Regions from separate parts of the Shewanella oncorhynchi genome, predicted to be linked through region 2. Evidence: predicted binding sites of a transcription regulator. Region 2 holds the regulator's gene; each other region holds the start of a gene.

Region 1 (10,284 bases), 1.0 Mb from region 2:
AGAGGCTGATAATAAAGCTCAAACTGACGACCACGGATCGCACTGTGTAAATCACGTTCTATCTGCGCATCCTCTTTAAATGCACTCAATAACGTGCTGTTAAATACTTGGATTGCAGTGCCTTTTTTCTTTTTAGCATACTGCACTGCAATATCGGCACAGGTTAATGGGGCAAACAAACTCGCCACAGAGGCAATATCAACCACAGCTAAAGCAGGCTTTGGTTCGACTTGCTCGCGGCCGATTAAAATAGGCATGGCAAGATGTTGATACAGGCGCGTACTAAAATAATCGAGATCGTAAACCGCATTATCATCGGTCAACAGCACGGCAAATTCATCGCTGCCGACGCGGGCAATTTCGGTGGCCTTATTAATCTCAGAAAAATGTTTCAAGCGGCGGGCAATTTCTATCAACAAGCTATCGCCATTTTCATGACCATAGGTATCGTTAAAACGCTTAAATCCCACTAAATCAACTAATAACAACAGTCCCTTCGTGGTACGTTCAAGGACTCGATTAAAATGAGTACGGTTATGTAGTCCCGTTAATCCACAACGCCAAGCAAGCCGTTCAAGCTCTGACTTATAGTTATGCTCATCGGTATTTTCTTCACACGAGACCAAGGCATAATGATTACCGCGATCGGTAATGAACTGACTCAGCACGTATGTCAGCCAATAACGACTGCCATCGGCACGACTAAACTGCACTTCGCCTTTGGCAATTTCCCCCCTAAAGATTTGCGCTAGGGTTTGCTCGGCTAATTGGGCATGCTGCTTGAAAAAAGCCAACTCACGGATATTCGCGCCGATAATCTGCTCACGGGGTATGCCGGTGATTTCACTGTGCGCCTGATTCACATACTCGACTTTTTCAGTATGCAGATTAATTAACATACTGATTTGTCGCGATTGTTCAGTGGCACAGCGAAATAAACTCAAGCTTTCTTCTTTATCGTAGCTGTGTTTTGTCGCTAAGGTCAGGGCTAATTGGTCGGCCATCTGGCACGCGAGGTGAATTTCACTGTCATGCCAGTGGGGAGTCAATTGTGCCCGCTCGATGCAGAGCACACCTTCGAGATGGCCATTGATACGAATGGCGATGTCAAGACTCGAGTTGATTTGCCGCGGGATAAAATAGCACTCAGCCAATTCACTTAAACGTGGATCGGTCAGGGCATTGCCTGCATCGATATGGCGCAGAGTTTTGAGCTCGTGTACATACCGGGGACAATCTTGTAATAACTTAGGTCTATGAATGTCTTGCAACATCATAGAACCAAATTGTGCGACGAGTGATTGGGTTTGTTGATCAGATGAAAAAGTCCACACTGATACCAAAGAAACCGCTAAATTCTGGCACAACAACTCTGTGGTTAACTCTGCCGTCTTTGTGAAATCGCCCTGCTGTTTTGCAGTTGACTGTACCAAAGACTCCAATAAATGCTGATGCTGACGTCGCTTCACGCTGGTTCCCTACAAAACTTCGTGTTGGGCTAAAGGTCTTTGCTGTTAGCAAACTTACCTCAAAATGTGGAATTAAGCTGATTGAATTATTCTTATTTGGAGGCAGATTACACTAACTGTTGTAAGCACAGCAACATGTGGCACAATTTATTACAATTTGGTTAACAATAGCAGCATTTTTAGGCAATTAGCGCGATTTCCGGATATCCATAACCGACTAAAAACTAAAGTGCTGCTTTAAAAATTACAGGCCGTTTTCCAATTGAAAAATCATTTTTTCCGCGCTGACATTGAAGGTCAGCAGTAAGTCGACGCCTTCAGTCTTAGTCACAAATTCAGTTTGCACTTCAGCAAATCGAGTTTGAGCGCGTGTTGCCATGCTTTCGGCATCCGCTTGAGCGCTATCGCCAACAAAATTTAACGTCAATAACGTATCGTGTTCATCAATAACGGCGCCGATATCGACAAAGCTGCCGCAATCGGTGCAAGTGTCATTCACTGTCGGGCTCTGTGCTTCTATTATGCCTTTCATCTGTATTCCTTAATGTATAGAGCGACTGATTAACGGCATCACTAAAATATGCTCGTTAAATTTTTAACGCGGTAAATTTTAACTCGATAGGTTAATACGAATTATAGGTAATTAAGCTTCAAGATAACTGGCTTTAGCTCACGCTTATTTATAGAAATGGATCAGATTGACCCGATGGGTATTGAAGATCACTTGCAGGAAGACTGCCTTAGGCTGAGGCGAGCAAAGGCACAAGATTACGTTGGATTGCCAATTGATCAGCAAAGTGCATGATCTCGACTTTGGGTGCGGTTAATTGGCCCCTTTGCCTCAGCTGAGTCACATGGTCACAGTTACTTAACGCTTCTGCCATTGCGACTGACTCGCCGCCACGGATGACTAAGGCTTCCGGTCGCAATGCTTGTTGTAATTGAAACGCACGTGGACCTTGAGCCATAAAAATACTGCTGTTATCAACCACAGGCTCAGCTGACGATAAATCCGCCATTAAACTTTGCTGCGGTGGCAATTCAAATTGGCGTTGTAATTTTTGCGCCATATCGAGTTCATTTTGCCATTGGAATTGCGCCATGTCCCGAGCGTCAACCGACAGTAACGACAGCAACAGGGCGAATTCGCCCCGTCTGTCGTTTTCTATCGCCGCGTTTAAGCGGGTGCCAATTTGGGCTTCGTTGACTAAAGGAACATCAATTTGCATAAAAAAACATCGTCAAAACAATTCGTTGTTAGTTAATCGACCATTTGATACATAACTTTAGGAATATTTTTAAATTGGGTATTTACATGGAAAAGGTTTCTGACTACTATGGCGGCCGCAATTGAGGAGGGGTTCCCGAGTGGCCAAAGGGATCAGACTGTAAATCTGACGGCTCAGCCTTCGAAGGTTCGAATCCTTCTCCCTCCACCATTTGCACTGCAAGTTTTATCGTGTTGTTCGAAAATGATGTAGAGTTTTACAAAAGTGTTAAAGGTATTCGTGGAGGGGTTCCCGAGTGGCCAAAGGGATCAGACTGTAAATCTGACGGCTCAGCCTTCGAAGGTTCGAATCCTTCTCCCTCCACCATCTTTATCTCTAACGCAGAGAATCATTTTCAAAGACTAAACATGGCCAATGTTTAGTTTTGTCTTGATAAATAAGTCCGTTATTGATGATGTTTTGAAAGACAATTTTAAAAGTTAGTTGTAAAGCTAAAAAGAAAGTTTGTGGAGGGGTTCCCGAGTGGCCAAAGGGATCAGACTGTAAATCTGACGGCTCAGCCTTCGAAGGTTCGAATCCTTCTCCCTCCACCATTTCTTTCACTCTCGCATATCCTTCTTGTTCCACTTCCGCTTAGTCTGTTCCAACTTAATCTGACTGTTCCAGCTTAATCTGATTAAATTCTTGGCATTTTTATATTAAGTAAACTTCTTGGTGGACGACATTTTTGATTTCAATTACGTCGTGCTCTACTTTAAGCGAATGACTTCAAGCTCATCCAATAAAACCGCTTTGCCCGTCCCTGTGATATGCTCTGAAAATGATCCCTTTCGATGTGACTACTATGATTTCTAACACGATTCAACCGCCAGTGGATTCTCACAGCGCTCACAGACTCTGTCCCACATGGGAAGCCCACGCGATAGGCAAGATTGAAGCGGATTTTCAGCGCAGCGCCGATACCCACTTGATTAAGCTTGAATTACCTATGCTCGATGGCATAGATATTTATCTCAAAGATGAAAGTACCCACCCGACAGGCAGCTTAAAGCATCGCCTCGCCCGCTCACTCTTCCTCTATGCCCTGTGTAACGGCTGGATTAAGCAAGGCACGCCGATTATCGAATCCTCATCGGGCAGCACAGCGATTTCTGAAGCCTACTTTGCCCGTTTACTCGGTTTACCTTTTATTGCCGTAATGCCCAAAAGCACAGCTAAAAAGAAGATTGAGCAGATCACTTTCTATGGCGGTCAATGTCATTTTGTCGATCATTCCAGTGAGATTTACGCCGAATCGGCACGCCTTGCCGCAGAGCTAGGCGGACATTATATGGATCAATTCACCTACGCCGAGCGTGCAACCGACTGGCGCGGTAATAACAACATAGCCAACTCTATCTTCAATCAGATGGAGCGCGAGCCACACACTATCCCGCGCTGGATAGTGATGAGCCCTGGCACTGGTGGCACATCGGCGACCATAGGCCGTTACATTCGCTATCAAAGGTTGGCGACACAACTTTGCGTGGTCGACCCGCAAAACTCCGTTTTTTTTGATTTCTATCAGAGCGGCGATGCCAGCTTAACCTGTTGCAATGGCAGTAAGATTGAAGGCATAGGTCGACCGAGAGTCGAGCCATCGTTTATTCCTGGTGTTGTCGATACTATGCTGCAAATTCCCGACGCCGCATCAGTGGCGACAATTCATTGGTTAGAACAATTAATTGGCCGTAAAACCGGCGCATCCACAGGAACCAACCTGTACGGTGCATTACAACTGGCTGTACAAATGCAAGCGCGTGGAGAGCAAGGCTCAATAGTGACCCTTATTTGTGACTCGGGTGAGCGTTACCTTGATACTTATTACGATACAGATTGGATTACAGCTAACATCGGCGATATTGCGCCCTATCAGCGCCAACTTGCAGCATTTAATCATTTCGGCCAGTTAAGTGAGCTTGTTTAAGCAACTGTATTAAGTCGTTAGGTTTAGAATCCACAAAACATCCACCATAAAAAACGCCCCACAACTGTGAGGCGTTTTTTATGCTTTGCAGATTAGCATTAATCAATATTCAAATACTTATGGGTCTGGATCGATAAGCGCCAATTACGGGCGATACACACTTTCATCGCCAGTTCTGTCGCTCTAGGCTTTTGACTAATCGGCTGAAGGCAAATCGTTTTCGCTGAAATATCGATGTCTTGCAGTAACTCGTCAAGTTCATCGATGTGATTTTCAGTGGCGATAGGATGCTTAATCTCATTGGCGCGATTCAGCGCCTGTGCTAATACCTGATACCCCCCTTTCATGTTCACCTTGGGTGATACTGTCACCCAAGTGTCATCGGCACAGTTGATTTCGAAGGTGCCACTGGTTTCGATTTGAGTCGCAAAGCCTTGACTGTGCAAGGTCTCGGTTAATTCGCGTAAATCGTACATACAAGGCTCTCCGCCGGTGATCACGATATGCCGCGCAGTAAAACCTTTAGCGTGAAAGGCAGCGATAAGACTTTGCGCCGTATGATCAGCCCAGCGACCAATGGTGCCGTCCACGGTAATCACTTGCTCTGGCGACACCTTATTGGCTTCAAGCACATCCCATGTCTGTTTCGTATCGCACCAAGCACATCCCACAGGACAACCTTGTAGGCGGACAAATATAGCAGGCACTCCGGTAAAAACACCTTCACCTTGAATGGTTTCAAATACTTCGTTGACAGGGTAATTCATACTGACGTTCCACTTTTCTGGGGCGGCATTTATAGTGGATTTTAGCTTGAGCTGCAAGTCTTTGCGCCGAGAAAGCCTATTTCGACCCTATAGTCAGAGTTTGCAAGCCCTATGGCCTGAGTTACACTAACGCCCTATTTATACCTGTTCTACGGTGAAGTGAAATCCTTTATGTCAACGAGCTTAGTGTCAAAAACAGTGGTGTCCAAAGCAGTGGTGGTATTCAGTGGCGGACAAGACTCAACAACTTGCCTTATTCAAGCCTTAACCCAGTACGATGAAGTACATGGGATCACTTTTGACTACGGTCAACGTCACCGCGAAGAAATTGAAGTCGCCAAATCCTTAGCAAAACGCCTGAAGATCACCAGCCATAAAGTCATGGATGTCACCTTACTCAATGAGTTAGCTATTTCAGCCCTCACCCGTGATGCGATACCCGTTTCACACGAGTTGATGGAAAATGGCTTACCCAATACCTTCGTGCCCGGCCGTAATATTTTATTTTTAACGCTTGCAGGCATTTATGCCTATCAATTAGGGGCGCAAGCGATTATCACAGGCGTGTGTGAAACCGATTTTTCAGGCTACCCAGATTGTCGTAACGATTTTGTTAAAGCGATGGAATCCGCCTTAGTTCAAGGTATGGATAAGCAACTAAAAATCATCACGCCTTTAATGTGGCTCAATAAGGCACAAACCTGGGCACTGGCGGATAAATATCAGCAACTTGATCTGGTTCGCCACCATACTCTCACCTGTTATAACGGCGTGATTGGCGATGGCTGTGGTGATTGCCCTGCCTGTCATCTTCGCAAACGTGGATTAGATGATTATCTACAGAATAAAGCAGCGGTCATGGCTGAGCTTGACGCCAGCGAGCCAAAAGCATGACACGCAGTCCCTATTGGGTCGCGCTGATGGTGAGTCTTCTTTGTGCGGGTTTGTATGCCGCAGGCTTAGCAAGCCCCGAAGTCGATAACCTACTCGCCTATCGCCGCAGTGCAATTAGTGAGGGTGAATGGTGGCGATTAATCAGTGGAAATTTACTGCACACGAATCAATGGCATCTATTGATGAACCTTGCAGGGCTCTGGGTGGTGCTATTTTTGCACCATTTTCATTATCATCTCAAAGGCTTAAGTGCACTATTTTTCGTATTATGTTTACTTGAAGGTATAGGCTTGTATTTAGGCTATCCGCAATTGCTTGGTTATGTCGGCTTAAGCGGTATGTTGCATGGCTTGTTCGCCTACGGCGCAGTGCAGGATATTGTCCGTAAGCTGCGCTCAGGCTATCTGCTGCTCGTTGGCGTTATCATCAAGGTCGGTTACGAACAGCTTTATGGTGCCAGCAGTGATGTCACCGCCATGATAGGTGCGCGCGTGGCAACCGAGGCGCATTTGGTCGGCTTAATCTGCGGGCTGATTTGCGCTTTAGCGGTGTTTATCAAGCTAAAAATGAGCCAATCAAAAGTCCCTGCTTAATCCAAGTCAAGATATTAAAAAGCCGTCGCTGCATGATTGCTGGACGGCTTTTTTAATGCTGAGCGCAAGAATAAATCTAGGCTTTGATCAACAGGTCCCGCAGGTGCTTGACTTCATCACGCATTGCCGCCGCTTGTTCAAACTCTAAGTTGCGCGCATGTTCATGCATCTTCTTCTCAAGCTGATCGATTTGATGGCTCAACTCTGCCGCATCGGCTTTATGGTAATGGGACTTAGGCTCAGCCACTTTGCCATACACAGCTTTACTGTCGCGGCCATCATCCACATCCATCACATCGGTGATCCGTTTAACGACGCCCTTAGGCGTAATACCGTGTTTTAAGTTGTGCGCCCGCTGACGTTCACGACGTCGGTCAGTTTCACCTATCGCTTTCTCCATCGAATTGGTGATGCGATCGGCATAGAGGATCACTTTACCATTGACGTTACGCGCCGCGCGGCCAATCGTTTGGATGAGCGAGCGTTCAGAGCGCAAGAAGCCCTCTTTATCGGCATCTAAAATACACACCAATGACACTTCAGGCATATCTAAGCCTTCGCGCAATAAGTTGATCCCAACCAGCACATCAAACTTACCTAAACGCAGATCGCGGATGATCTCAACCCGTTCGACTGTGTCTATGTCCGAATGCAGATAACGCACTTTTACGCCATGTTCGTCGAGGTATTCAGTCAAATCCTCCGACATACGCTTAGTCAACGTCGTCACTAACACCCGCTCATTGACGGCCACTCGCTTGGCGATTTCAGACAATAAATCGTCCACTTGGGTCCCAACGGGGCGCACTTCTAATTCAGGATCGAGTAATCCCGTTGGCCGCACGACCTGCTCAGCAATTTCGCCTTCGCTCTTTTCCAGCTCGTAGGCACTCGGTGTTGCCGACACATAGATAGTTTGCGGCATCAATTGCTCAAACTCTTCAAATTTGAGCGGTCGGTTATCCAAGGCGGACGGTAAGCGGAAACCATATTCCACAAGTGTGGTTTTACGGGAACGGTCACCTTTGTACATAGCGCCGATTTGCGGCACAGTCACATGGGATTCATCGATAATTAATAAGCCGTCGGCAGGCAAATAGTCGAGCAAGGTTGGTGGCCCTTCCCCCGGTGCGCGGCCAGACAAATAGCGCGAGTAGTTTTCGATGCCAGAGCAATAACCCAACTCCACCATCATTTCCACATCGTATTGCACCCGCTCATGGATACGCTGGGCTTCAATTAACTTGTTGTTATCGAGTAGATATTGCTTACGCTCACGCAGTTCTTCTTTAATAAACTCAGTGGCAGCAATGATTTTTTCCCGCGGCGTGACATAGTGAGTCTTAGGATAAACCGTCGTACGGGCGATACGTTTAATAATATGGCCCGTTAACGGGTCAAACTCACTTAAACGTTCAATCTCATCGTCGAACAACTCGACTCGAATGGCATTACGCTCAGAATCGGCGGGGAAAATATCAATCACTTCACCGCGCACACGATAAGTACCACGTTGTAGCTCAATATCATTGCGCTTGTACTGCAATTCACTGAGACGAATTAAGATGTCACGCTGCCCCATCACATCGCCTTGGCGTAGATGCAGCAACATTTTTAAATAGGAATCGGGATCGCCCAAGCCATAAATGGCCGACACCGAAGCAATCAGCACCACATCTTTACGCTCTAACAGCGCCTTAGTGGCGGATAAACGCATCTGCTCAATGTGAGCATTAACCGAAGCGTCCTTTTCGATAAAGGTATTTGACGCAGGTACATAGGCTTCGGGCTGGTAGTAATCGTAGTAAGAAACGAAATACTCGACCGCATTATGGGGAAAGAACTCTTTCATCTCGCCATAAAGCTGCGCCGCCAAGGTTTTATTAGGCGCCATGATAATCGTGGGCCGACCTAACTTTTGGATCACATTGGCAATCGTGAAGGTTTTACCTGAGCCCGTCACCCCGAGTAAGGTTTGGCAAGCCAGACCCGCTTCGAGTCCATCGACTAATTTGGCAATCGCTGTAGGTTGGTCGCCTGCGGGGGCGAATTGCGATTCAAGCTGAAAAACAGATTCTGACACGCGCACATATCCTTTTAGTGAGTCGCCCCATTCTAATCAAGTCACCGACTAAGCTCCACAGTTATCCTTCCTGTCGTCATATCAATACGATCTAAAACCGCAAGATGACAATTTAAAGGAAGAAACATGAAACTTTTAAACTAAGGCGTTTTCAGCGTTTTTTGCTCACAAAACACCCGCAAACTAAGCAAAAATGCCAATTTAATACACAAGAAATCAATTTCGTTCGATTACAAAATTGCAACCTTGTTTTCACCCTCAACAAAAACCACTTGCTTTTAGTATGCAGTTGATAATGCTTAAATTTATTTTTGAACCCCAAAATAGTGCATTTTAAGTCCGCCGCCCATACCCCAAGGCTTTGGCGGCCATTTTTCAGGACAACTCACAGGGTTATCCACAGATTTTGTTGATAAGTCGAAATAACCTAGAAACCACGCGGGATTGGAGGCTGTCATGTGTCTTAACAACCGTCTCTCGGCATTTAGTAATTTAATTACATTTGATAAATGTTGCTACTTGTATCAATTTCACTAACTGTAATTAACACGAGTTGTAGTAGCGCATCTGGTGCCACAACTGATAGTGAAGTGCATCACTTAATTTGAAAAACAGCTCACGCTAATTCGATAAAGCCTCAATTAACACCTCCATCAACAACAGCAAACTTGTTAAAACAGAAAAACGGGCTTTAACAGCGAAAAGATAACCCACGTTTTCTATCGGTATAAAGAACTGAGTAAATTCACATTACCCCACCTGAGATCCTTTTTTGAGCGGTTTGAGTCTTAAGTACTCGACCAAGTACCGAAAACGGTGTCGATTATTTAGCGAATGATTTCAATTTCATAGAATCACCGCTTAAAAACGATGGACTCAATTATGGCTATATTGCGAATTGTTAAGTGGTTTTTCACGAAAAATGTCGAATTCTGCACCACGATGCACATTAGATGAGCACTTAACAGCATAATTACACTTTTTTTAGTAACTCGAGTTGACTCATCCAACAGAGCGTTTTACTATGCGCTCCGTTCTCAACGAGTCGCTACGATTGTGTGAAACGATTCCCCTGTAGTTCAGTCGGTAGAACGGCGGACTGTTAATCCGTATGTCACTGGTTCAAGTCCAGTCAGGGGAGCCACTTTAAGCACATGATAAAAATGAGTTAGAACAAGCAGTAAGATAAGTTGTAAACAATTCCCCTGTAGTTCAGTCGGTAGAACGGCGGACTGTTAATCCGTATGTCACTGGTTCAAGTCCAGTCAGGGGAGCCAATTACG
Region 2 (10,284 bases):
GGAGGCGTAATGCCAACTTGTGTTTCTGGCACAACCACTGGCTCAACGATTTCATCAACAACGGTTTCATTAACAACAGGCTGAGCTTGTGGTACTTCTACCACAACAGGTTGAACATCAATAGGTGGCGCTATCTCTACTGAAGGTGGTATCGGTTCTAACCTTGCAGTCTTTAGTACTGGCGCTAGTAATTTCTCTAACGCTTGCTTATTCACTTGAGCTACAACCTGGCTTACCGGAGCAACAAACTCATGTTGTCTTGGCGCCGCTTTTGGCTGCAACTGCGCAGTAGGCGTTATGGCCTTCTCTACATTCTGCGGTGCGGCAGTGCGACCATTTTCAGCCAAAATTGCCGCATCGAGCAATGCTGCCTCCGTTTGATTAACGGCAACATTTTGATTTGAGTCTGCTTTTACAATGCTTTGAGGGGAAACAATCTGGTTTGGACTGTCGTCTTCCTGCAGCAATAATGCGAAAAAATCAAAAACAGTTTCATCAACCGATTTTGACATGGCCAAACTCCCCAACTAATAAGAAATCTAATAATCTTTCATAGGCTTTAACGCCGCGGCAACCACTCGCATAATGCGATGCTGGTAAATGTGCCAAACTGGCATCTCTAAACTTAGTGTCTACTGGAATAACGTCTTTCCACAAAGTATCACTGTATTCGGCACCAAGAACTTGCAAAGCCGCAGGTGATGCTTTGGTGCGTTTATCATACATGGTAGGCACAACAGTGTAACTGTAGCGCGTCTTCTTAGATCGCCCCATTAACTCCATTGTTTTAATCATCCGCTCTAGCCCTTTAATGGCAAGAAACTCCGTCTGCACAGGAATAATGATATGCTGACTTGCCGCAAGCGCATTGACCATTAATACCCCGAGTACGGGTGGGCAATCAACGATAGCAACATCATAATCATCAGCAACCAGTGCTAATAAATTACGTAGTACTAATCCCATTCCCTCTTGATGACCTAAGGCTCTGTCTAAGGTAGCCAATGCCATAGTTGCAGGTAATAAATCCAAACCATCGACTAAGGTTGGCACTACATGGGATAAAACGAGTTCCTTAGAAAGGTTTTTATGGGCAAGAAAAACATCAAACAACGAGCCTGGAACCTCTTCAGAATCAATACCTAAGTAATAACCTAACGAAGCATGTGGATCGGTATCTATCATAAGAACACGCTTGCCACGCTTAGCTAATGTTCCCGCTAAACTCGCTACCGTCGTGGTTTTACCTACGCCACCTTTTTGATTCGCTATGGTCCAGACTTTCAAGAAGTGACCCCTACCTATACTGGTTAATATGCTAATGAACTAGAAAATTGTGAGTTCACAAATTCTAAAATTACTGCTCTTTTCTGGTCGTGACTCGAATGCCGCCATTGGGCAAACTAATCACTTTGACACCATCGGCATTCTCAGATATCACCACTGGCAGCATCTCTGCATTTTGGGGGGCAATTGTCTGAGAAACAGCTTTAACCTCTTTTTCTGGCGCTTGAAGCTGTTTAGGAATAGAGGATTCCAGATTAGTTTTTTCCTTCGCCGTATCTATTTCAGTATCTGGTTTGCCCAGCAAAGGCGGAATGCTATTTTGTACCGGCTCAGGACCAATCGCTACAGCCTTCTGCTCACCAGGAGCCGCTAATTGCAACATTGCTTTAGTCTGATCGGGATGAGACGCTAACCAAGTTGCAATGGCCTCAGCCTGTTCGTCAGGTACCATTAACAGCACCTGAGTCGATTCCAAACGTTTTACATCCGCCTGCAGTAAACTATTCTTACGCTTGTAATCAAGGCTTAAGGCACCAAGAACCAAAATGGCTATGCCCATCAACAAGATGATGAGCACACTATTTGTGCTCATCGGATATTGATTTTTAGACACGAACAGACTCTTTTAAAATACATTCGGCCATGTTGTCTAAGGCTATCGACTGGGTGGCAATCCCTGCACTCGCAACGGCTTGTGGCATACCATAAACCACACAACTGGCTTCATCTTGCGCCCAAATGGTAGCGCCTACAGCTTTCAACATACGTGCGCCTTCTCTGCCATCCGCCCCCATGCCAGTTAATACAACAGCAAGCACATCACCACTAAAGGCTTTAGAAGCAGAAGCAAAGGTGATATCCACACAGGGCTTATAATTCATATCAGCACTGCCTGCGATAACTTTTAATCGGCCACTTGCTCCAGTACGTTCAACCATCATTTGCATACCACCCGGCGCTAAATATGCACAACCCGGTTTAAGAAGATCGCCATTAGCGGCCTCTTTTACTTCAATCTTACATAAGCCATTTAAACGACTCGCAAATGCAGGGGTAAAGGCAGCAGGCATATGCTGGATTAATAAAATGGGATGCGGATAGTTTGCCGGAAACTGCGTGAGTATTTTTTGCAGCGCAACCGGACCACCAGTAGATGTACCGATCAGCAATAATTTATACTGCTTACCACTTGCACGAATCGTCGTTGCCGTTGAGGTTCTAACAGGAGCTGCGACAGGCGTATGAGCCGATATACTCGTTGTACCTAAAACGCTACCAGTTGGACGCACGCTAGGTGTTGGCGCGACCACAGGACGTGCAATCGGACGAAACATTCTGCGTCGTCCCAATGCCTTAACTCTTTGTTGCAACAATAAAATGGCATCATCTTTGTTGGTCGCAATATCTTCAAAACGTTTAGGTAGAAAATCTAATGCACCAGCATCTAAAGCGTCTAACGTTGCTTTAGCGCCATCATGGGTTAAAGAAGAAAACATCAAGATCGGAGTCGGACACTTAGCCATGATTTCACGTACAGCAGTAATACCATCCATGACAGGCATCTCAATATCCATAGTGATAACTTGGGGATTAAGTTCAGCAGCCAACTTCACCGCTTCGGCCCCATTTGAGGCCGTCGCGATAACTTCCAGTTCAGGATCTTGATTGACTATTTCACTAACACGTCGTCTGAAAAAACTTGAGTCATCAACGACTAATACTTTAATGGCCATTCCATTCCTTAGCTTGGAAACTAATTCTTACTTTTCGCATAATGCTTTAGCAATCCAGGAACATCTAAGATCAGTGCAATACCACCATCCGATGTAATTGTCGCACCAGCCATCCCAGGAGTGCCATGTAACATAGCGCCAAGAGGTTTAATAACAACCTCTTCTTGTCCTATTAAGGCATCCACTACAAAACCAATTTGCATCATGCCTAATTGCACGATAACCACATGACCATGCTTTTTATCGCCATGTTTAAAGGTCGTTTTGTTTCTATGTAGCCAGTGTTCCAAATAGAACAAAGGTACGGCCTTATTACGCACTATGACAGTCAGTTGCCCATCAACAATATTGGTTTTTGTGAGATCGAGATGGAAAATCTCATTCACGCTAGATAGAGGTAATGCGAACACTTGTTTAGCGACATCGACCATTAAGGTTGGCATAATCGCCAGTGTTAGCGGTACTTTAATCTCAAGTATCGTTCCCTTACCTTTCATGGAATCAATATGTACAGTGCCATTCAGCTGAGTGATACGAGTTTTTACCACGTCCATCCCAACACCACGGCCTGAAATATCTGAAATCTCAACTTTAGTTGAAAAACCTGGTGCAAAAATCAAATTATAGGCTTCGCTATCTGTCATCCGCGAAGCAGAATCTTCATCGAGCACACCACGATTTATGGCGATTTTTTTGAGTTTTTCAGGATCCATGCCTGCGCCATCGTCTTCGATTTTCAGCAGTATATGGTCGCCTTCCTGACTTGCAGATAAGGTAATCGTTCCCGTTCTTGGCTTACCACTAGCTTCACGCTCGTTTGGCATCTCGATACCATGGTCCACAGAGTTACGCACTAAGTGGACGAGTGGATCGGCAAGCGCTTCAACGAGGTTTTTATCTAAGTCAGTTTCTTCACCGACCATGATCAAATCAATTTCTTTGTTTAGTGTACGAGCAAGATCACGTACCACCCGAGGGAAACGACCAAACACTTTCTTGATCGGTTGCATACGGGTTTTCATCACAGCGCCTTGCAAATCGGCAGTAACGAGATCTAAGTTCGCGAGAGCTTTCGACATCTCCTCATCATCACGACTGATGCCTAAGCTCACCAATCGATTACGCACTAACACTAACTCACCCACCATATTCATGATCTGGTCGAGTCGTGCAGTATCTACACGTACCGTTGTTTCACCCTGAGGCACATTCGCAGAGCTAGCCTTAGCAGGTGCTTTATCGACAACCGCAATTTCCACCTTAGGTTTTGCAGCAACGACTGGGGCAGGAGCTAGTACTGCGGCTTTTACTGGCGCAGGAGCATGTGGTGCAGCAGTAGGTGCTACAGTCGAAACAGGGGGCGTAGGCGCTTTTACTTCAGCTTTCGCAGGTGCTCCGCCTTTCCCATGGAGTTCATCGAGTAATCGCTCAAACTCATCATCGGTAATTTCATCAGCATCTACAATCGGTTGAGGTGCAGGTGTTGCCACAACCTTAGGCTTAACAGGCACTTCAGCCTCAGCTTTAAATTTACCTGAGCCATGAAGTTCATCCAGTAACGCCTCGAACTCATCATCAGTGATATCATCACCTGATGTTGAAGGCGTTTTAATTGGTGCAGCAGGCTTTGCAGCAACTGGCTCAGATACAAATGTGGTAGCAGCGACCGCAGGTCCCTTTCCTGAACCATGAAGCGCATCCAATAAAGCTTCAAATTCAGCATCATTGATATCATCGATACTTGAAGACGTATTTTCAATGGAAGATGAGTTATCACTTATGTCAGCAGGGATTTCTTGAAGGGTAGGAGTATCAATAATGACTTCAACAACATGTTCTGGCTCTACAACCTTGGCAGAAGCGACTTCAGATGGCAAAGGCACACCTGAACTGAGCATTTTAAGTCTCGCTAACAAACCTGAATCGGCGGGATCTTGTTGCTCGCCCTGCTGGGTTTGCGCAAACATGGTATTAATTGCATCAACAGCCTGCAAAATAATATCCATCAACTCTGCGTTAACGCTACGCTTGCCTGTCCGCAATAAATCGAAGGTATTCTCAGCCTCATGACAAACATCAACCATGGGAGTTAAGCTAAGAAAGCCAGCACCACCTTTAACGGTATGAAAACCTCGGAAAATGGCGTTCAGCAAGTTAGTATCATCAGGATTATTTTCAAGCGCAACGAGTTGCTCTTGCAGAAGCTCTAAAATTTCACCGGCTTCGATTAAAAAGTCCTGGAGTATCTCTTCATCTACATCAAAGGCCATCAAATTGACTCCCAGTTAGAAACCCAGACTCGATAGAAGATCATCCACTTCGTCTTGACCCGTTACCACATCTTGACGAAGCTCGGCATTCATTATCGGGCCTTCTGCTTCAATATTATTTTTCTGAGCAATCTGACTTTCAATCATAGGTTGCTCACCAAATACCGTCAGCATAGAAACCAGATTACTTTCTACTTCCATTACTAGATCAATAACACGACGTATTATTTGTCCTGTTAAGTCTTGAAAATCTTGCGCCATCAAAATTTGATTAAGCAATTCACGTAATCGAGTCGAGTCATTTGCACTACGAGACATAAGGTCTTGTACATCGTGACAAAGGCCCTTAAATTCAGTCAGCGCTATCTCGCGTCGCATTAATCTGTCCCAAGATGGCATGACATTTTGAATATTTACGGTCACGGCATTAGCCAAAGGTAAACATTCTTCAACCGCATCCATGGTTTTATTTGCAGCTTGTTCGGTCATGTCAATAACGTAATTTAAACGTTGCTTGGCATCGGGGATCTCTGTATTGGCTAATTCAGCAAGACGATTATCAACTTGAAAATCCATCAGCGCACTATGAAGTTGCCGAGTTAATTTACCTACTTCTTCGAATAATTCTCGTTGCAGTGGAGCAGCAAGCTCCCGAAATAAATCATCTGCCTGACTTTGCTCACCTGCACTTAATAATTCAACTAAATGCTGAGCTTGCTCGAGCGTGATGAGCCCTGATGTTTGTGACTTCATAGCTCATCCTTGCTCAAGCGAGTCGTTCGAATATTTTATCTAACTTCTCTTTCAGCGTTGCAGCGGTAAAAGGCTTAACCACATAACCATTCACTCCCGCTTGAGCGGCAGCAATAATCTGTTCACGTTTTGCTTCAGCAGTTACCATTAATACGGGTAAATGCTTTAGCGAATCATCAGCGCGAATTGCTTTTAACAGATCGATTCCTTGCATACCAGGCATATTCCAATCTGTAACAACAAAATCAAAATCCCCCTTTTGCAACATCGGCAGGGCTGTTGAGCCATCGTCTGCTTCTTGGGTGTTATTAAACCCCAAGTCTCGCAACAAGTTCTTGATGATACGCCTCATTGTCGAAAAATCGTCAACAATGAGAATCTTCATATTCTTGTCCAAGGTTTCCTCCGGTGAGCTGACATTCTGTGCTCGATTAATAATTATACTTATGTCCAGTGCTTGAGTTTAGCTTTCAATCGCAACATTGCCTGACTTAATATCTGGCTAACCCGCGATTCACTGACTTCAAGAATGGCGCCAATCTCTTTTAAATTCAATGCTTCATCGTAGTACAGGGATAACACTAATGCATCTCTTTCAGGCAATAATTTAATTGCCTCAACCAGAGCAGAATGAAATTGGTTCTCAGCTAATGCTTCAAATGAATCATCATCGGACCGATCACTCACTGTAAGTATATCCTGAGATACGCCTAAATCTTCTATCCCTATGATTTTTCCGACAGAAACATCGTTAAGAATATGATGGTACTCATCGAGCGTCATATCAAGTTTTTCTGCAATTTCTGTGTCGCGTGCATCACGGCCCAGTTCTTGCTCTAACTCATCAATAGCGTGTGCAACCTTACGATTGTTACGATGAACGGAACGAGGGACCCAGTCGCCACGACGAATTTCATCTAACATGGCTCCACGTATGCGTATGCCGGCGAAGGTTTCAAATTTCGCACCCTTGCCACCATCAAACTTGGATGATGCTTCTAGTAACCCCATCATCCCAGCTTGGAGTAAATCATCTAACTGCACAGATGCAGGTAGTCTGGCGAGTAAATGATGCGCAATTCTTTTAACCAACGGAGCATACTGTTCAACGATCGACGATTTATTGTCTAAACAAGTATACGCAGCGGCTTTATTCACTCGTTTTTTCCTCTTGAAAATCTGGTCGTTGTACTAAACGCTCAACGAAAAACTCCAAATGCCCACCAGGTTGCTGCGGCACAGGCCAGCTCAAAATTTTATTTGCCAATCCTTGATACGCAATCGCCGCTGGTGATTTAGGATAAGCTTCAACCACCAATTTTTGTTTACGAACTGATTTACGTAAGTTTTCGTCAAATGGAATCGTGGCGACTAATTCAAGTGCAACATCTAAAAATCTGTCGGTCACTTTACTGAGTTTAGCAAATAATTCCATACCTTCGCGTAAACTACGCACCATATTGGCAACTATTTTAAAACGGAACACGCCATGCTCACGGCTGAGAATTTTAATCAGGGCGTAGGCATCGGTAATCGAAGTGGGTTCATCACAAACAACGACTAGCACATCCTGCGAAGCACGTGAGAAACTGAGCACCATATCTGAGATCCCAGCAGCAGTATCTACGACTAGAATATCAAACTGAGTCCGCATCTCACTAAATGCACGGATTAATCCAGCATGTTGCGCAGGGCTTAATTCCACCATCCCCTGTGTTCCTGAGGTGGCTGGTACTATGCCTATCCCCTTAGGACCACGAACGATAATATCGTCAAGCTCTGCATCACCAGAGAGAACATGAGAGAGGTTACGCTCGGCACGAATACCCAGCATGACGTCGACGTTTGCTAAGCCAAGGTCAGCGTCAAGTACCAAGACACGCTTGCCTTTTTCGGCTAATGCCACAGCAGTATTAATAGAAACGCTGGTTTTACCCACGCCTCCTTTGCCACCAGTGACCGCGATTACTTTCACTTTTTCGTTATAGGGTTGATTCATCATACGTAAACCACTTGCTTGATCCAGGGTCATAAATCTACTCAAATGCACAGGCCATATTATCTGACCACGCTGTGTCTTGTAATGATTGTTGTTCTGTACTATCTAACGCTGCGAGTGCCTGCTGGGCTAAATCTAGGGTATCCGCAACTTTCATATCTTCAGGAACTCTTTGTCCATCAGTAATATAACTTAATGGTAATCCGTTTTGGATCAACACACTTAATGCCCCTGCTAACGACACAGATTCATCGAGTTTTGTGAGAACGACACCAGATAGGGGAATGCGTTTAAAATGATTGACTGCATCTTGCAGCACACGGCGCTGCCCTGTCGCAGACAGTACCAGATAACTGCGGATAGGTATCCTGCTATTTGCAGTTAAATTATCAAGTTGCTGGTAAAGGCGCATATCTCGCTGTCCCATGCCAGCCGTATCTATCAATACTAGCTTGCGATTCCTAAACTGATAGAGAATTTGCTCTAATTCATTTAGATCATGAGCTTGCTTTACTGGGCAGCCCATTATTTTGCCATAAGTTGCTAATTGCTCATAGGCTCCGATGCGATAATGATCTGTGGTAATTAAAGCAACATGTTCAGCACCATGATGTGCCGCAAAACGGGCAGCAAGTTTAGCTAATGACGTTGTTTTACCAACCCCAGTAGGACCAACTAATGCAACCACTCCGCCCTGCTTAACAATGTCATCGCCCTGATTATCAAGCATATTCGCAAGACTTTGTGGTAATGCTCTGACTAATTCAGCTGGCGTATAATGCTGGCTCAGCGCGGCTAATTTATTCGCAACCGCAGGGGAGAATTCAGCCTCAAGCAATTTGGCTTCGAGCATAGCACCGACGGGATCGATGCGTTTTTTATGTTCCGTCATCAAGGAGGATACTTGATGTGTCAGTAAATTACGCAGTGATGCTAATTCATCCCGCATAGCCTCAATATCAGCACTTTGTTTCTGTGATGTTTGTGGCTTTTTATCAAACGAGGAAGGTGCTTCACGACGTTCTGGTTTCACAGCAGTAGGGGCTTGTAAGCCCTTAGCCCATGCTGGTAACTCGGCATCAACTTGCTGATGTGACATTTGTTGATTCAAACGGCTTTGCTGCTTCTCAAGTAAGGCTTGTAATGAGTCTGCTGGTGCGGCTGGCTTAGCGCGAGTTTCTACACGGACTGGCTGCTTAGCACCTAGGGACACGAGATCGTCGCTCACGTCCATAAAGGTCGGTGCTGGCGCAGTGGCTGCAGTTTTCGATTTAGGTTCGTCATAGTCAACGGCAGCGACAATTTCGATGCCACCGTTCACTTTTTTATTTGACATAATGACGGCATCTGAGCCGAGTGTTTCTTTCACTTGGGCCAGTGCGGCGCGCATGTCTTTGGCAAAAAATCGTTTAATCTTCACTTATGCGTCCTCTACTGGCCGACTGCAGATACGATACGTATTTGCTTCTCATCAGGTATTTCTTGATATGAAATGACTCTGAGATTAGGAATAGTATGTTTAACAAAGCGTGACAGCGTCGCGCGTAACATACCTGACGTCAACAATATGGCGGGTTGTCCGACCATTTCTTGCTTTTGAGCCGCATCGGCAAGGGACTGCTGCATGCGTTCTGCAAGACCGGGTTCAATATTAGGACCATCGCCACCGGTTGCTTGCATTGACTGATGCAACATCTGTTCCAACTCTGGCGCCAAAGTAATGACGGGGATTTCGAGCTCTGGGCCTGAGATTTCCTGAACTATCATACGTTTCAAAGCGATACGTACAGCGGCAGTCAAGACTTCAGTGTCATTGCTCTTAGTGCCATATTCTAACAAAGTTTGCACTATAGTACGCAAGTCTCTAACTGAAACCCCTTCATTTAATAGGTTCTGCATCACTTTTACGACATGTCCTAGTGGCATGATATCTGGAATAAAGCCATCAACCAGCTTAGGTGAGTGTTTCGCAAGCATATCCATCAGTTGTTGCACTTCTTCGTAGCCTAACAACTTAGCGGCATTATTTGTGAGTAATTGACTAATATGAGTTGCAACAACAGTGGCGGCATCGACGACGGTATAACCTAATGTTTGTGCGTGCTCACGTAACTCAGGAGCGATCCATACCGCTTCCAGGCCAAAAGCGGGATCGCGCGTTTCGATACCATCGAGTTTGCCATAGACTTGACCAGGGTTGATCGCCAATTCGCAATCATGACGAATATCTGCCTCTCCGACG
Region 3 (10,284 bases), 2.5 Mb from region 2:
TAATGATATATGTCGGCAGAACCGTTGCCATCAAGTGCCCAAACACGGCTTCGTCAGGCTGAAAAGCTTGAAATATCAACGCGAATAGTGGCAATACCAGCAAGGCGGCCACGGCATAACCAGCAAGCGACCAGCTTCTGGCTAATCCTAAAATCATGTCAATCCTTAAAAAGTCACAGCGCCAATCACTGGCGCTGATAACCTAAATCTGCATTTTGTCGCTAGCACTGGAGCTAGAGATCAAACTGCACTTCATCTAATAGCTTAACCGCCGCTTGGTGATATTCTGCCAACTTAAAAATGGGCAATTGATCTGACTTAAACTTACCCCATGAGGCCACTAAAGATGAAGGTGCCACATCGGCTTTCACTGGATATTCCATATTCACATCGGCATAGGCCTTTTGAGCCACATCGGCGGATAAGAACTCCATCAATTTGATCGCATTGGCTTTATTAGGCGCATGGCGAGTGAGTACCATACCAGACACATTCACATGGGCACCGCGGTCAGCTTGGTTCGGGAAGTTGAGCGTCACAGCTTCGGCAATCGCCTTTTGCTCAGGATCCTGCAACATATTGCCGTAATAGTAGCTATTACCAATGGCGATCTCACACACACCTTCTTTTACTGCGGCAATTTGCCCCCTGTCGTTCCCCTGAGGTTTGCGGGCTAAATTAGTTTTCACGCCTTGTAACCAAGTTTTTGCCTCAGCTTCACCGTGATGAGCAATCATAGATGCGACTAACGCTATGTTGTATGGATGCTTACCACTGCGAGTACAAATCTTTCCTTTATATTTGGGATCGGCTAATTCTTCATAGGTCAATTGCTGCTGGCCTAAACGATCCTTGGCTGTATAGAGATTTCGCACCCGCATAGTCAGGGCATACCACTGGCCATCGGGATCGCGATACTGCGCAGGAATATTGCTCTCTAGCAGGGGATTTTTGACTGGAGAGGTTAGATCTTTATCCACTAATTCAACTAAACGTGAAAAATCAGACGTCAGCACAAGATCCGCTGGGGATAAACGGCCTTCACGGACGAGACGCTCGGCAATACCGTCTTTAGCAAATACCAAATTCACACCTATACCAGTTTCTTCGGTGAAATGCGTCAGGATAGGCTCTACCAAGAAAGCTTGGCGATAAGAATAAACGGTTAATTTATCATCTGCATTCGCTGAATGCCCAACCGACATTAACCCAAAAACAGCCGCGCAAGTTACCCATTTCATTACCGAATTCTCCCCAAAGTGATGACGTGTTCTGCAAAATTAGAACACTAACGCATTAATGATAATGCTTATCAGTTTCGCAAGAGTAATAGATACGGAACTTGAGAGCAAGCGGCTAATTAACTTTATGTTTTTAATGGCATTAATCTGAAAATTTGAGATTATCTCAAATCAAACTAAACTGAACCTTAATTTGATTAAAATGCTTTCAGGAGGCGTTATGTTAACTGTTTTGCTGCTAGGCGTAGCCGCAATTGCGCTATTTGGCTTATTCAAACTCAATACTAGTCCCAAAAGACATAAACACTCTTCTCAAGTTGCAGATCCCAGTATTAATAAAACTCACAGTTTTCACAGTGTGAGCATAGTGAATAACGGCAGTTGCTGTGAGCAGATTGAAGCGCTTTCTGGAAAACGATTTTTATCGAAAGATGCGCCCGAAATTCCGATGGAAGAATGCACTATGGCAAACTGCCAATGCCGCTATCAACACCATGAAGACAGGCGACAGCTAGGCAATGATCGCAGAGTAGAATATGGGGTTACTCGTGAGTTATTCGGCGCTTTTGGTGAACAAAATCGCCGTGATAGGCCAAAAGGAAGACGCGCAACCGACGGTTGAGCATCCTCTGCGGATTATTGGGGACGAGTTTGAATAAATGCAGGTAAATCACGCATTTCACTGAACCAAAGTGCTGTCGCAGGTGCAACCTTACGCCAATCTAGCTCTGGATGTCTAAAATCCACATAATCGAGTAAGCAAATCAAGGCTAATTGCGGTGCTTGAATCGTGGTTTGGGTGATCACAGTTTGAAGCTCAATCTGCATAAGGCCGCGCAGCAGTGCTTGTTCAAAACGTGCAGTCCAAAATACTGACCTCACGCCTTCTTCTTCACGCATTTGCTCTTGGCGTAATTTCACCGCGCTATCGATTAAGCCTTTGACTAAAGAATACTGACACTCCAGCACCCAGTTATTATTTGAGATCCCAAACATCTTACGATCGCCAAGCTCTGCATCTAGGTAACGCATGATCACTTCACTATCGAATAGTGCTACACCATCGTTGGTAATAAGACACGGGATCTGTCCTAACGGGTTAGCATCGAGTAATTCGGCGCTGTTTTCAAAGGGATTAACTAACTGCTCTTCAATATTGTTAATCCCTAGATACTGGATTAAGGCTCTTACACAACGGGCATAGGGCGAAGCTTGAGAACTTAACAACTTCATCAAAAATTTCCTTTTGTTTGCATTAAACGCTATGGCTTTTTAGGGGCAAGAACGGAAACAAGTTTACTCTCGCCTTCTATGTAAAATTGAGATTACCAGTATTTTTCAACGGTAATTTGCCCAGGAGCACGGCGTAAATTCTTCACTAACCCTTTATCGAGTAAAGCGGCTTGCGCACCATTAATCATACCCGGATTGCCGCAGATCATAACTTGAGAGTCAGCTGCGTTTAAGGTTAATCCTGCCTTTTTTTCGATTTCACCCGAGACTATCCCCTCGGGAATGCGGCACTGCAAAGCATCGGCAAAGGGTTTACGGGTCACACTCAAGACTAATGAAAATTGTTCAGGGTATTTACGTTCTAAATTACGCAGCTTATCAAGATATGCCAAATCCTGTGCCTCGCGCACGCCATACACAAGCACGACTTTTTCAAAACGCTCCCAAGGTTCATCGGTGTCGAGCATAGACAAAAATGGCCCTACCGCTGTTCCTGTGGCTAAAAACCACAAATGCTTCCCTTGGAGTTCCCCCTTAGGTATTTCAGCTAAGGTCATAAAACCGGTCGCGGTTGAGGTAATTTCAATTTCATCGCCTATTGCAAGGTTGTGTAATTGAGGCGATAACAGGCCATCCTCTACCGCAACGGCGAGCACCTCGGCATAGGGTTTATCGGGAGAATTTACTAAGGAGTAGGCTCTAGCCACACGCTTATCATCTTGCATTTGACTTAACTTGATAAACTGACCAGGAATAAATGGAGCTAACTCGGCAGCAATGCGCAATGAGAATAACTTATCACTCCAATCAATACGTTCTATCACTTGTCCCCTAATCCACATAACTTGCCCTCAAGCGAAACGTTAAATAGGCTTCCAGCATAGACTTTTTTCTGCACAACAAAAACCCCTTATATAAGGGGCTTATGACTATAACACTGAATATAGAACTGAAAATACTGAGGTATTAACTCGGACTCGATGCTGTCTCATCAGTCTTCTTGTTAAAGCTATCTCTAAAGGCTTGCAGCCCCTCTTGCACTAAGCTGTAGGTTTTATCGACACCATCGGCAATATCACCCTGCAATACTTTAAGGCCGGACAGAATATCTTTAGCCTCTTTAAAGCCATTGTCGATGGCACCGCCAATAATCCCCATAAAGCTATCGAGTTGATCACTTAGACTCATACCCGAATTTTGTTGTTGGTGAATGCTAAAAAACTGCGTCGCAAAACTCACGATACGATCTGCAGTCGCTTCTGGAGAAGTATCTACGCCATTATCGTAAGCCGTCTGAATCGCGTTCTCGCCCATAGTGGGCGCTAATTCTTTATTAATCGACTCTATCGCTGCGCGATAAAGCAAGGCCATAGACTGATCGCCTGACTTGATATTCACATCTTGCTGTGCCGATAAAATCGCTTGATTCATCAGCTGCTTACTCGTTTGCTGCGCGGTTTGCTTCGAGGTTACTTCTGTGGCTTTCGCGTCCTTCGAATCACTCACGTCGGTGCCCTTAGACGCCGTGTTTTCAGCATATTTTTTCTGTGGCAAAGGAGTACTTTGCACTTGAGGGGGTTTATTGATTTCCATGATGACTATCCATTCAATTCGGGTCGACTTAATTATCGACCAAAATTTAACCAGCTTTAGTAATTTTTAGAATTGAAGTACCATCTGACCACAAGGCCATGATAAGGCCCACATAAATTAAGTGGGTTCATTCTTTAATAAGGTGCATAAAGCGCCAACCCACCGCAATGCAGATCATTACTATCGCTGAGCTTAGACATAAGCCAATAGAAAAGGATGTTACACCATGGCAGCAGGCCGCAGTTTGAGTCATTTCCGCTTTCACGGGTTTACACTAATCCTTAAGCACTATTTTAAGCATAATGTAGTCATCAATATGAAACGCTTTAGCCTGCTAACAAGCCTCGTCATATTCACTTGCCTCGGCTTTACTCCCATTAGCCAAGCTCATGCGGAGAGCAGACTAATTATTTTAGTCAGACATGCCGAAAAAGCCGACACGCCAGCCAATAACCCGCAGTTATCACCCAAGGGAGAAATGCGCGCAACATCACTGATCACTGCCTTGAGCCGCACGCCGCTGTCGCAACTTATTGCGACTCAATACCTAAGAACCCAGCAAACACTCGCGCCCATCGCCGAGGATCGCCATTTACCTGTGACGATAGTAGAAGCAGCCAAACCTATCGAAGGACATATTCAACACATTGTCGAACAAGTGCATGCTGTAAAGGGCAATACACTCATCGTTGGGCATTCAAACACTGTCCCACTGATCATTAAAGCCCTTGGTGGACCTGAGATCCAAGCGATCAGCGAAGATGACTATAGCCAGCTGTTTTTACTCTCTCTTAATGATGACCAACCTGCGAGCTTGATCGCCACCCGTTACGGACAAGAATAAGGATAAATAACATGAGTGAACTCAATTGGTTTATGTGGGGACTCGATCTATTTTCAGGGCTGTTTTTGATTGTAATAGGACTCGCAGTACTCGCGGTTATTTACATGTATATCGCAGATAAAATGCAGACCAAACAAGCGGTAAGACATAACTATCCTGTAATTGGTCGCTTTCGGTATCTGTTCGAGAAACAAGGCGAGTTCTTTAGACAATACTTTTTCGCCCAAGACAGGGAAGAATTGCCCTTCAACCGTGCTGAACGCAGCTGGGTGTACCGCGCCGCTAAAAATGTCGATAGAACTATCGCCTTTGGTTCGACTCGCCCCTTGGATACAGCCGGTACTGTTATGTTTATGAATACCGCCTTCCCAACCCAAGATGAAGAGATCACACCCATTCATCCACTGACAATTGGCACCAATTGCCGCCAACCCTATACGACTCAAGCCATTTGTCATATTTCAGCCATGAGCTTTGGGGCTCTATCGCGCCCAGCAATTACCGCCCTTTCCCACGGTGCAGCGCAGGCGGGTTGCTGGCTTAACACAGGTGAAGGCGGCTTGAGCCCTTATCATCTAAAAGGTGGCTGCGATATCGTCTTTCAAATTGGAACGGCCAAATACGGTGTACGTAATGAGCAAGGACATTTAGACGATGAAAAGCTCAAGTCGATAGCCATTCATCCCGAAGTCAAAATGTTCGAAATTAAAATGAGTCAAGGAGCTAAACCGGGCAAAGGTGGCATTTTACCAGGGATCAAAGTCACGGCTGAAATTGCCCATATTCGCGGTATTCCTCAGGGTTATGACTCTATTAGCCCTAATGGTCATATTGAATTCAAATCCGTGAACGATATTTTGGATATGGTTGAACGAGTACGTGAAGTTACTGGTAAACCAACGGGCATTAAGGCCGTACTCGGTGACGTACAGTGGCTCGAAGATTTATGTGATGAAATCGAACGTCGTGGCGAAGACTCTGCCCCCGACTTCTTTACCTTAGACAGTGCCGATGGTGGCACAGGCGCTGCACCACAACCTTTAATGGATTATGTCGGATTACCACTGAAGGAAAGCTTACCTATCCTAGTTAATGTCTTGATCCAACGAGGCTTACGTAAACGCATCAAAGTCATCGCTTCGGGTAAACTTATTGTGCCATCAAGAGTCGCTTGGGCTTTGGCATTAGGTGCAGACTTCATCGCATCGGCCCGTGGCAATATGTTCGCCCTCGGTTGTATTCAAGCCTTACAGTGCAATAGAGATACCTGCCCAACGGGCATCACAACGCACAATCCCAAGCTACAACAAGGACTCGATCCTAGGGATAAATCGGCTCGTGTTGCTAACTATAATCATAATTTACACCATGACTTAGCCTTAATTGCGCACTCTTGCGGAGTGACAGAACCAAGACAACTCAAACCTTCACATGTCCGAATTGTGCTCGATAGCGGTTTATCCATTTCACTCGATAAATACTATGCACATATGGATAAGTAGCCGCGAACCCTCGCGGTTAATGGCGAATACAACTTTCGTCTATATAGGGTTTACATAAGGTATATTTGAATGCGTATCACAAAAGAGGTAAGATCCGTGACGTGAGACATTATTCAAATGTCTTACCCACAATTGAACTTAAGGAAACACTTTGAAATCTAGCTTCGTAAGCCAACTGCCCGCCAGTAAAACTGTAAGCACTAGCTGTAAGAGCTGTAATCGCCTGACCGAGATCGAAGGTGAACTGGTGTGTTTTCGCGAAGGGCAGATCATTCGACTCACTTTGATAGATGAGTCAGTACCTAAATTGAATCTTTTATGTGAAGGTTGGAAAGCGGGGAAGCTGAACGGCGTAGCTTAATTCAGCCATATTTTATCTCTGGAGTCTCTCTAGAGCATCAAGAATAGAGGCTCACCTCTATTCTCGGACGTTCTCACCCAAGCTGTACTAAAGCACTAGCGAACACACCTAACGCATACCCATAAAGTCACTTGTCGGCGCGTTCATATCGCGGATCACACCTGCCAGCACCATTTCTGGATTGACTTTAGCCAAGGTAAGTCGCCGAGTGGTAACCAACAGGCCCGCGTTCAACTCAGCATGAATGCGTTGCAATGAATCATAATCAACACCACGTTTTTTCAATGTCGCCATGATGGCATACCAATCAGTGGCGACTTTTTCTTCTTTGCCTTCAATATTAGCTCTCAGTGTAATATTTTCCATGCCAGATCTCTTCCGATTGATGTGTTGGCATTGAGTATAGAGAGCCGAAGCTGAATAAAGACTGAACTGTATTACGCTATTAACTGCTCAGAGGAGTATGTTGTTGCTCATTTTGTATCCGCCATAATTTGGCATAGAGACCATTTGCCAACAGCAAAGTCTGATGATTACCTTGCTCAACTATTTCTCCTTGGCTTAATACGACTATTTGATCGGCATCGACTATGGTCGATAACCTATGAGCCACCACTAGGCTAGTGTGCCCCTTAGCGACTTCCCGCAGTGCCGACAAAATAGCTTGCTCGGAGCGACTATCGAGTGAAGATGTAGCCTCATCAAACACCAGCACGGGCGAGCCCTTCAAAATGGCCCTTGCTATCGCGACCCGCTGTTTTTCTCCGCCAGATAGCTTTAAGCCGCGCTCACCCACCTTTGTGTCCCAACCAAGGGCAAGTGATGCAATAAATTGCTCTAAGTGCGCCAGTTTAATCGCGTTGCGCACCTCTTCATCCGTCGCGCCCGGGCGACCATAACGTATGTTCTCAACTAATGAATCGTTAAACAGCACTGTATCCTGCGGCACGATAGCGATGGCCCGTCGCAGCGCATCTTGCGTCAGATGACGGATATCTTGTCCATCGATTTTAATCGCGCCTTGGTCCACATCGTAAAATCGAAACAGCAGTTTAATCAGCGTCGACTTACCAGCACCACTATCGCCGACTACGGCCACTTTTTTTCCCGCAGCAACCTTAAAACTCACGTCCCGCAGAATTTGCCGCTCGTCATAGCTAAAATTCACGTTTTCAAATACCAGCTCACCCTTAGTAGGCTGAAAATCGAGTGCTTGGGGTGAGTCGACTATCATGGGATGCTTATCGAGCAGGCTAAACATGCGCTCAATATTGGCTAAGGCGCCGCGAATTTCGCGATACACGAAACCTAAGAAGTTAAGGGGTAAAAAGAGCTGCATCATAAACGCATTAATCAATACAAAATCACCTAAGGTCATATCGCCATAGGTGACTCGGTACGCCGCCAGCGCCATCATAGCTGTCATCGCCAGAGCGATAATCACAGCTTGTCCGCCATTGAGCGCAAACAAAGATAAACGGTTTTTACGCTTAGCGACTTCCCACTGTTCGAGCGCTTGATCGTAGCGCTGCGACTCATACTTCTCATTATTAAAATACTTTACCGTTTCATAGTTCAGCAAGCTGTCGATGGCGCGGGTATTCGATAACGAGTCAGCCTTGGCCGCATCACGTACATACTCAGTACGCCATTCGGTCGCGACCACAGAAAAAATAATATAAGCCAGCACAGCAACAAAAGTGATTGCCGCAAACGCAATGCCGTAGTTATAGAAGAAAATGCCAATCACCATGACAATTTCGAGCAAGGTCGGCACTATGTTGAACACCATAAAACGCATGAGGAAACTCACGCCGCTGGTGCCGCGTTCAATATCACGGGAGAGGCCGCCGGTTTTGCGCTCTAGATGAAAATCGAGGTCAAGTCGGTGTAAATGGTCGAATACTGCTAAGCCTAAACGGCGGATCGCCCGCTCGGTTACGCGGCCAAACAAGGTATCGCGGATCTCCCCCGTAATCGCCGTTAGTAAACGTACCGCACCATAGGCCAACACTAATCCTACGGGCACACTGAGGGCTTGCGCGGTTTTATCGGCATCTAAGGTGTCGACCAAATGCTTCAGAATAAAAGGTAGAGCCACGCTGGTCAGCTTAGCGATGATGAGGCATGACATCGCCAGCGCAATACGGCCTTTGTATTCCAATAAGTAAGGCCAAAGCAGTTTCATGACGTGCCAGTTTAATTTATCGACTGGACCTTCAAAATATAACGTTGGGCGCATAAGACATAACCTTGAATGAGTTATGCCAATTGTAACAGTTCACACCGAACATAAGCTAAGCGAAACTAGCAAAGTCTGAATAAAATCAATCAGATTTTCCTGACAGACAAATAGACTTATTCACGACATACTCAGCTGCTATTTTGATTGCATTTAAAGTCAAAACATCATACTTACGCATTACACTGGCGTATTCACAATAAATGAATTTATACTGATTTGTGTTCAGGCATGTACCGTTTTACTTAACCTCAGAGCCGTATGTAGGAGGATAAGAGTGCAATGGAAGAAGACTTGGCACAGAGTTGCTGCTGTTGATTATTTTTGCAGTTTTGCCCAAAATGCCATGGAGGCGGTTATACAAATCAATAGAATTTGTTAACCTCTACGCGCTAGATTTTGCGATTCATACGCCCAAGTTCTAGCGAGAACATTAAGACAAACAAATTAAATTAAGATCAAAGGAAGCTTTATGTTGGATTCCGCTAAAGTTCAATACCCGCCATTACCACTGATCCAAACTTGGGTGTGGATGATGATCGAATCAGGCAATCCAGAGATACAAGATAAAGGTAGAAACAACCTTATTGCCGCCTTTGGTAGCTTAGCCAAAGCAAATGAATACATTGTTGAAATAAGCAATAAATAGATAAAACAAAGGCGCCGGGATAGCGCCTTTGTTTTTACTTAACCCGCAATCGTTAACGGCTAACTCAGGTATAGTTGCGGTTTATGTTCGCTCGAGCAGATAATTAAACCTGACGGCGTTCGATAATGCTTTGGTTCAAAATGGCTAACAGACGCTCGGTATCATCCCAACCAATACACGCATCGGTAATACTCTGCCCATAGCATAACTCTTGACCTTCAATAAGATCTTGACGACCTTCCACTAAATGGCTTTCTACCATAACACCAAAAATAGCAGTATTTCCCGCCGCCACTTGACCAGCTACATCTTCAGCAACCACTAACTGACGTTGATACTCTTTACTACTATTAGCATGGCTAAAGTCGATCATGATGTTGTCGGCAAGCTTTGCTTTTAACAATTGCTGGCTAATCTCAGTGACATGCGGCGCGCTATAATTGGGCTCGCGGCCACCCCGTAAAATAATGTGGCAATCAGGATTGCCCTTAGTCGAAACGATCGCCGAATGGCCCAACTTAGTCACAGATAAAAAATGGTGTGGTGCATTGGCAGCACCTATCGCATCAATAGCAACTTTAATCGTGCCATCAGTACCATTTTTAAAACCGACCGGACA

The links. Region 2 encodes FliA, which starts transcription of late flagellar genes. Its sites were predicted from a motif close to CTAAAGNTNNNNNNNNNNNNGCCGATA; they were not measured.
Region 1: the regulator FliA is predicted to act here: its motif matches at 2,733-2,759, upstream of RA178_RS11910 (VC2046/SO_2500 family protein).
Region 3: the regulator FliA is predicted to act here: its motif matches at 4,101-4,127, upstream of RA178_RS18660 (DUF5610 domain-containing protein).

What each region holds. Positions count from the first base shown of each region.
Region 1 is NZ_CP132914.1:2,631,792-2,642,075, forward strand. It holds gene RA178_RS11900 (putative bifunctional diguanylate cyclase/phosphodiesterase) at 1-1,469, opposite strand, end outside; gene RA178_RS11905 (DUF406 family protein) at 1,714-2,001, opposite strand; gene RA178_RS11910 (VC2046/SO_2500 family protein) at 2,210-2,698, opposite strand; tRNA gene RA178_RS11915 (tRNA-Tyr) at 2,824-2,908, shown strand; tRNA gene RA178_RS11920 (tRNA-Tyr) at 2,980-3,064, shown strand; tRNA gene RA178_RS11925 (tRNA-Tyr) at 3,207-3,291, shown strand; gene RA178_RS11930 (PLP-dependent cysteine synthase family protein) at 3,519-4,664, shown strand; gene queE (7-carboxy-7-deazaguanine synthase QueE) at 4,763-5,431, opposite strand; gene queC (7-cyano-7-deazaguanine synthase QueC) at 5,603-6,325, shown strand; gene rrtA (rhombosortase) at 6,322-6,918, shown strand; gene uvrB (excinuclease ABC subunit UvrB) at 6,995-9,001, opposite strand; gene RA178_RS11955 (hypothetical protein) at 9,307-9,459, opposite strand; tRNA gene RA178_RS11960 (tRNA-Asn) at 10,070-10,145, shown strand; tRNA gene RA178_RS11965 (tRNA-Asn) at 10,203-10,278, shown strand.
Region 2 is NZ_CP132914.1:1,626,058-1,636,341, reverse strand. It holds gene RA178_RS07455 (chemotaxis protein CheW) at 1-512, opposite strand, end outside; gene RA178_RS07450 (ParA family protein) at 496-1,287, opposite strand; gene RA178_RS07445 (membrane anchored protein in chemotaxis locus) at 1,358-1,879, opposite strand; gene RA178_RS07440 (protein-glutamate methylesterase/protein-glutamine glutaminase) at 1,893-3,020, opposite strand; gene RA178_RS07435 (chemotaxis protein CheA) at 3,041-5,290, opposite strand; gene RA178_RS07430 (protein phosphatase CheZ) at 5,306-6,043, opposite strand; gene cheY (chemotaxis response regulator CheY) at 6,057-6,440, opposite strand; gene RA178_RS07420 (RNA polymerase sigma factor FliA) at 6,488-7,201, opposite strand; gene RA178_RS07415 (MinD/ParA family protein) at 7,194-8,075, opposite strand; gene flhF (flagellar biosynthesis GTPase FlhF) at 8,080-9,462, opposite strand; gene flhA (flagellar biosynthesis protein FlhA) at 9,474-10,284, opposite strand, start outside.
Region 3 is NZ_CP132914.1:4,195,307-4,205,590, forward strand. It holds gene RA178_RS18635 (ABC transporter permease) at 1-157, opposite strand, end outside; gene RA178_RS18640 (Fe(3+) ABC transporter substrate-binding protein) at 234-1,241, opposite strand; gene RA178_RS18645 (hypothetical protein) at 1,462-1,863, shown strand; gene RA178_RS18650 (glutathione S-transferase N-terminal domain-containing protein) at 1,878-2,474, opposite strand; gene RA178_RS18655 (ferredoxin--NADP reductase) at 2,567-3,316, opposite strand; gene RA178_RS18660 (DUF5610 domain-containing protein) at 3,441-4,067, opposite strand; gene RA178_RS18665 (histidine phosphatase family protein) at 4,294-4,911, shown strand; gene RA178_RS18670 (FMN-binding glutamate synthase family protein) at 4,923-6,413, shown strand; gene RA178_RS18675 (hypothetical protein) at 6,565-6,774, shown strand; gene RA178_RS18680 (hypothetical protein) at 6,883-7,140, opposite strand; gene RA178_RS18685 (ABCB family ABC transporter ATP-binding protein/permease) at 7,220-9,016, opposite strand; gene RA178_RS18690 (hypothetical protein) at 9,489-9,665, shown strand; gene aroG (3-deoxy-7-phosphoheptulonate synthase AroG) at 9,769-10,284, opposite strand, start outside.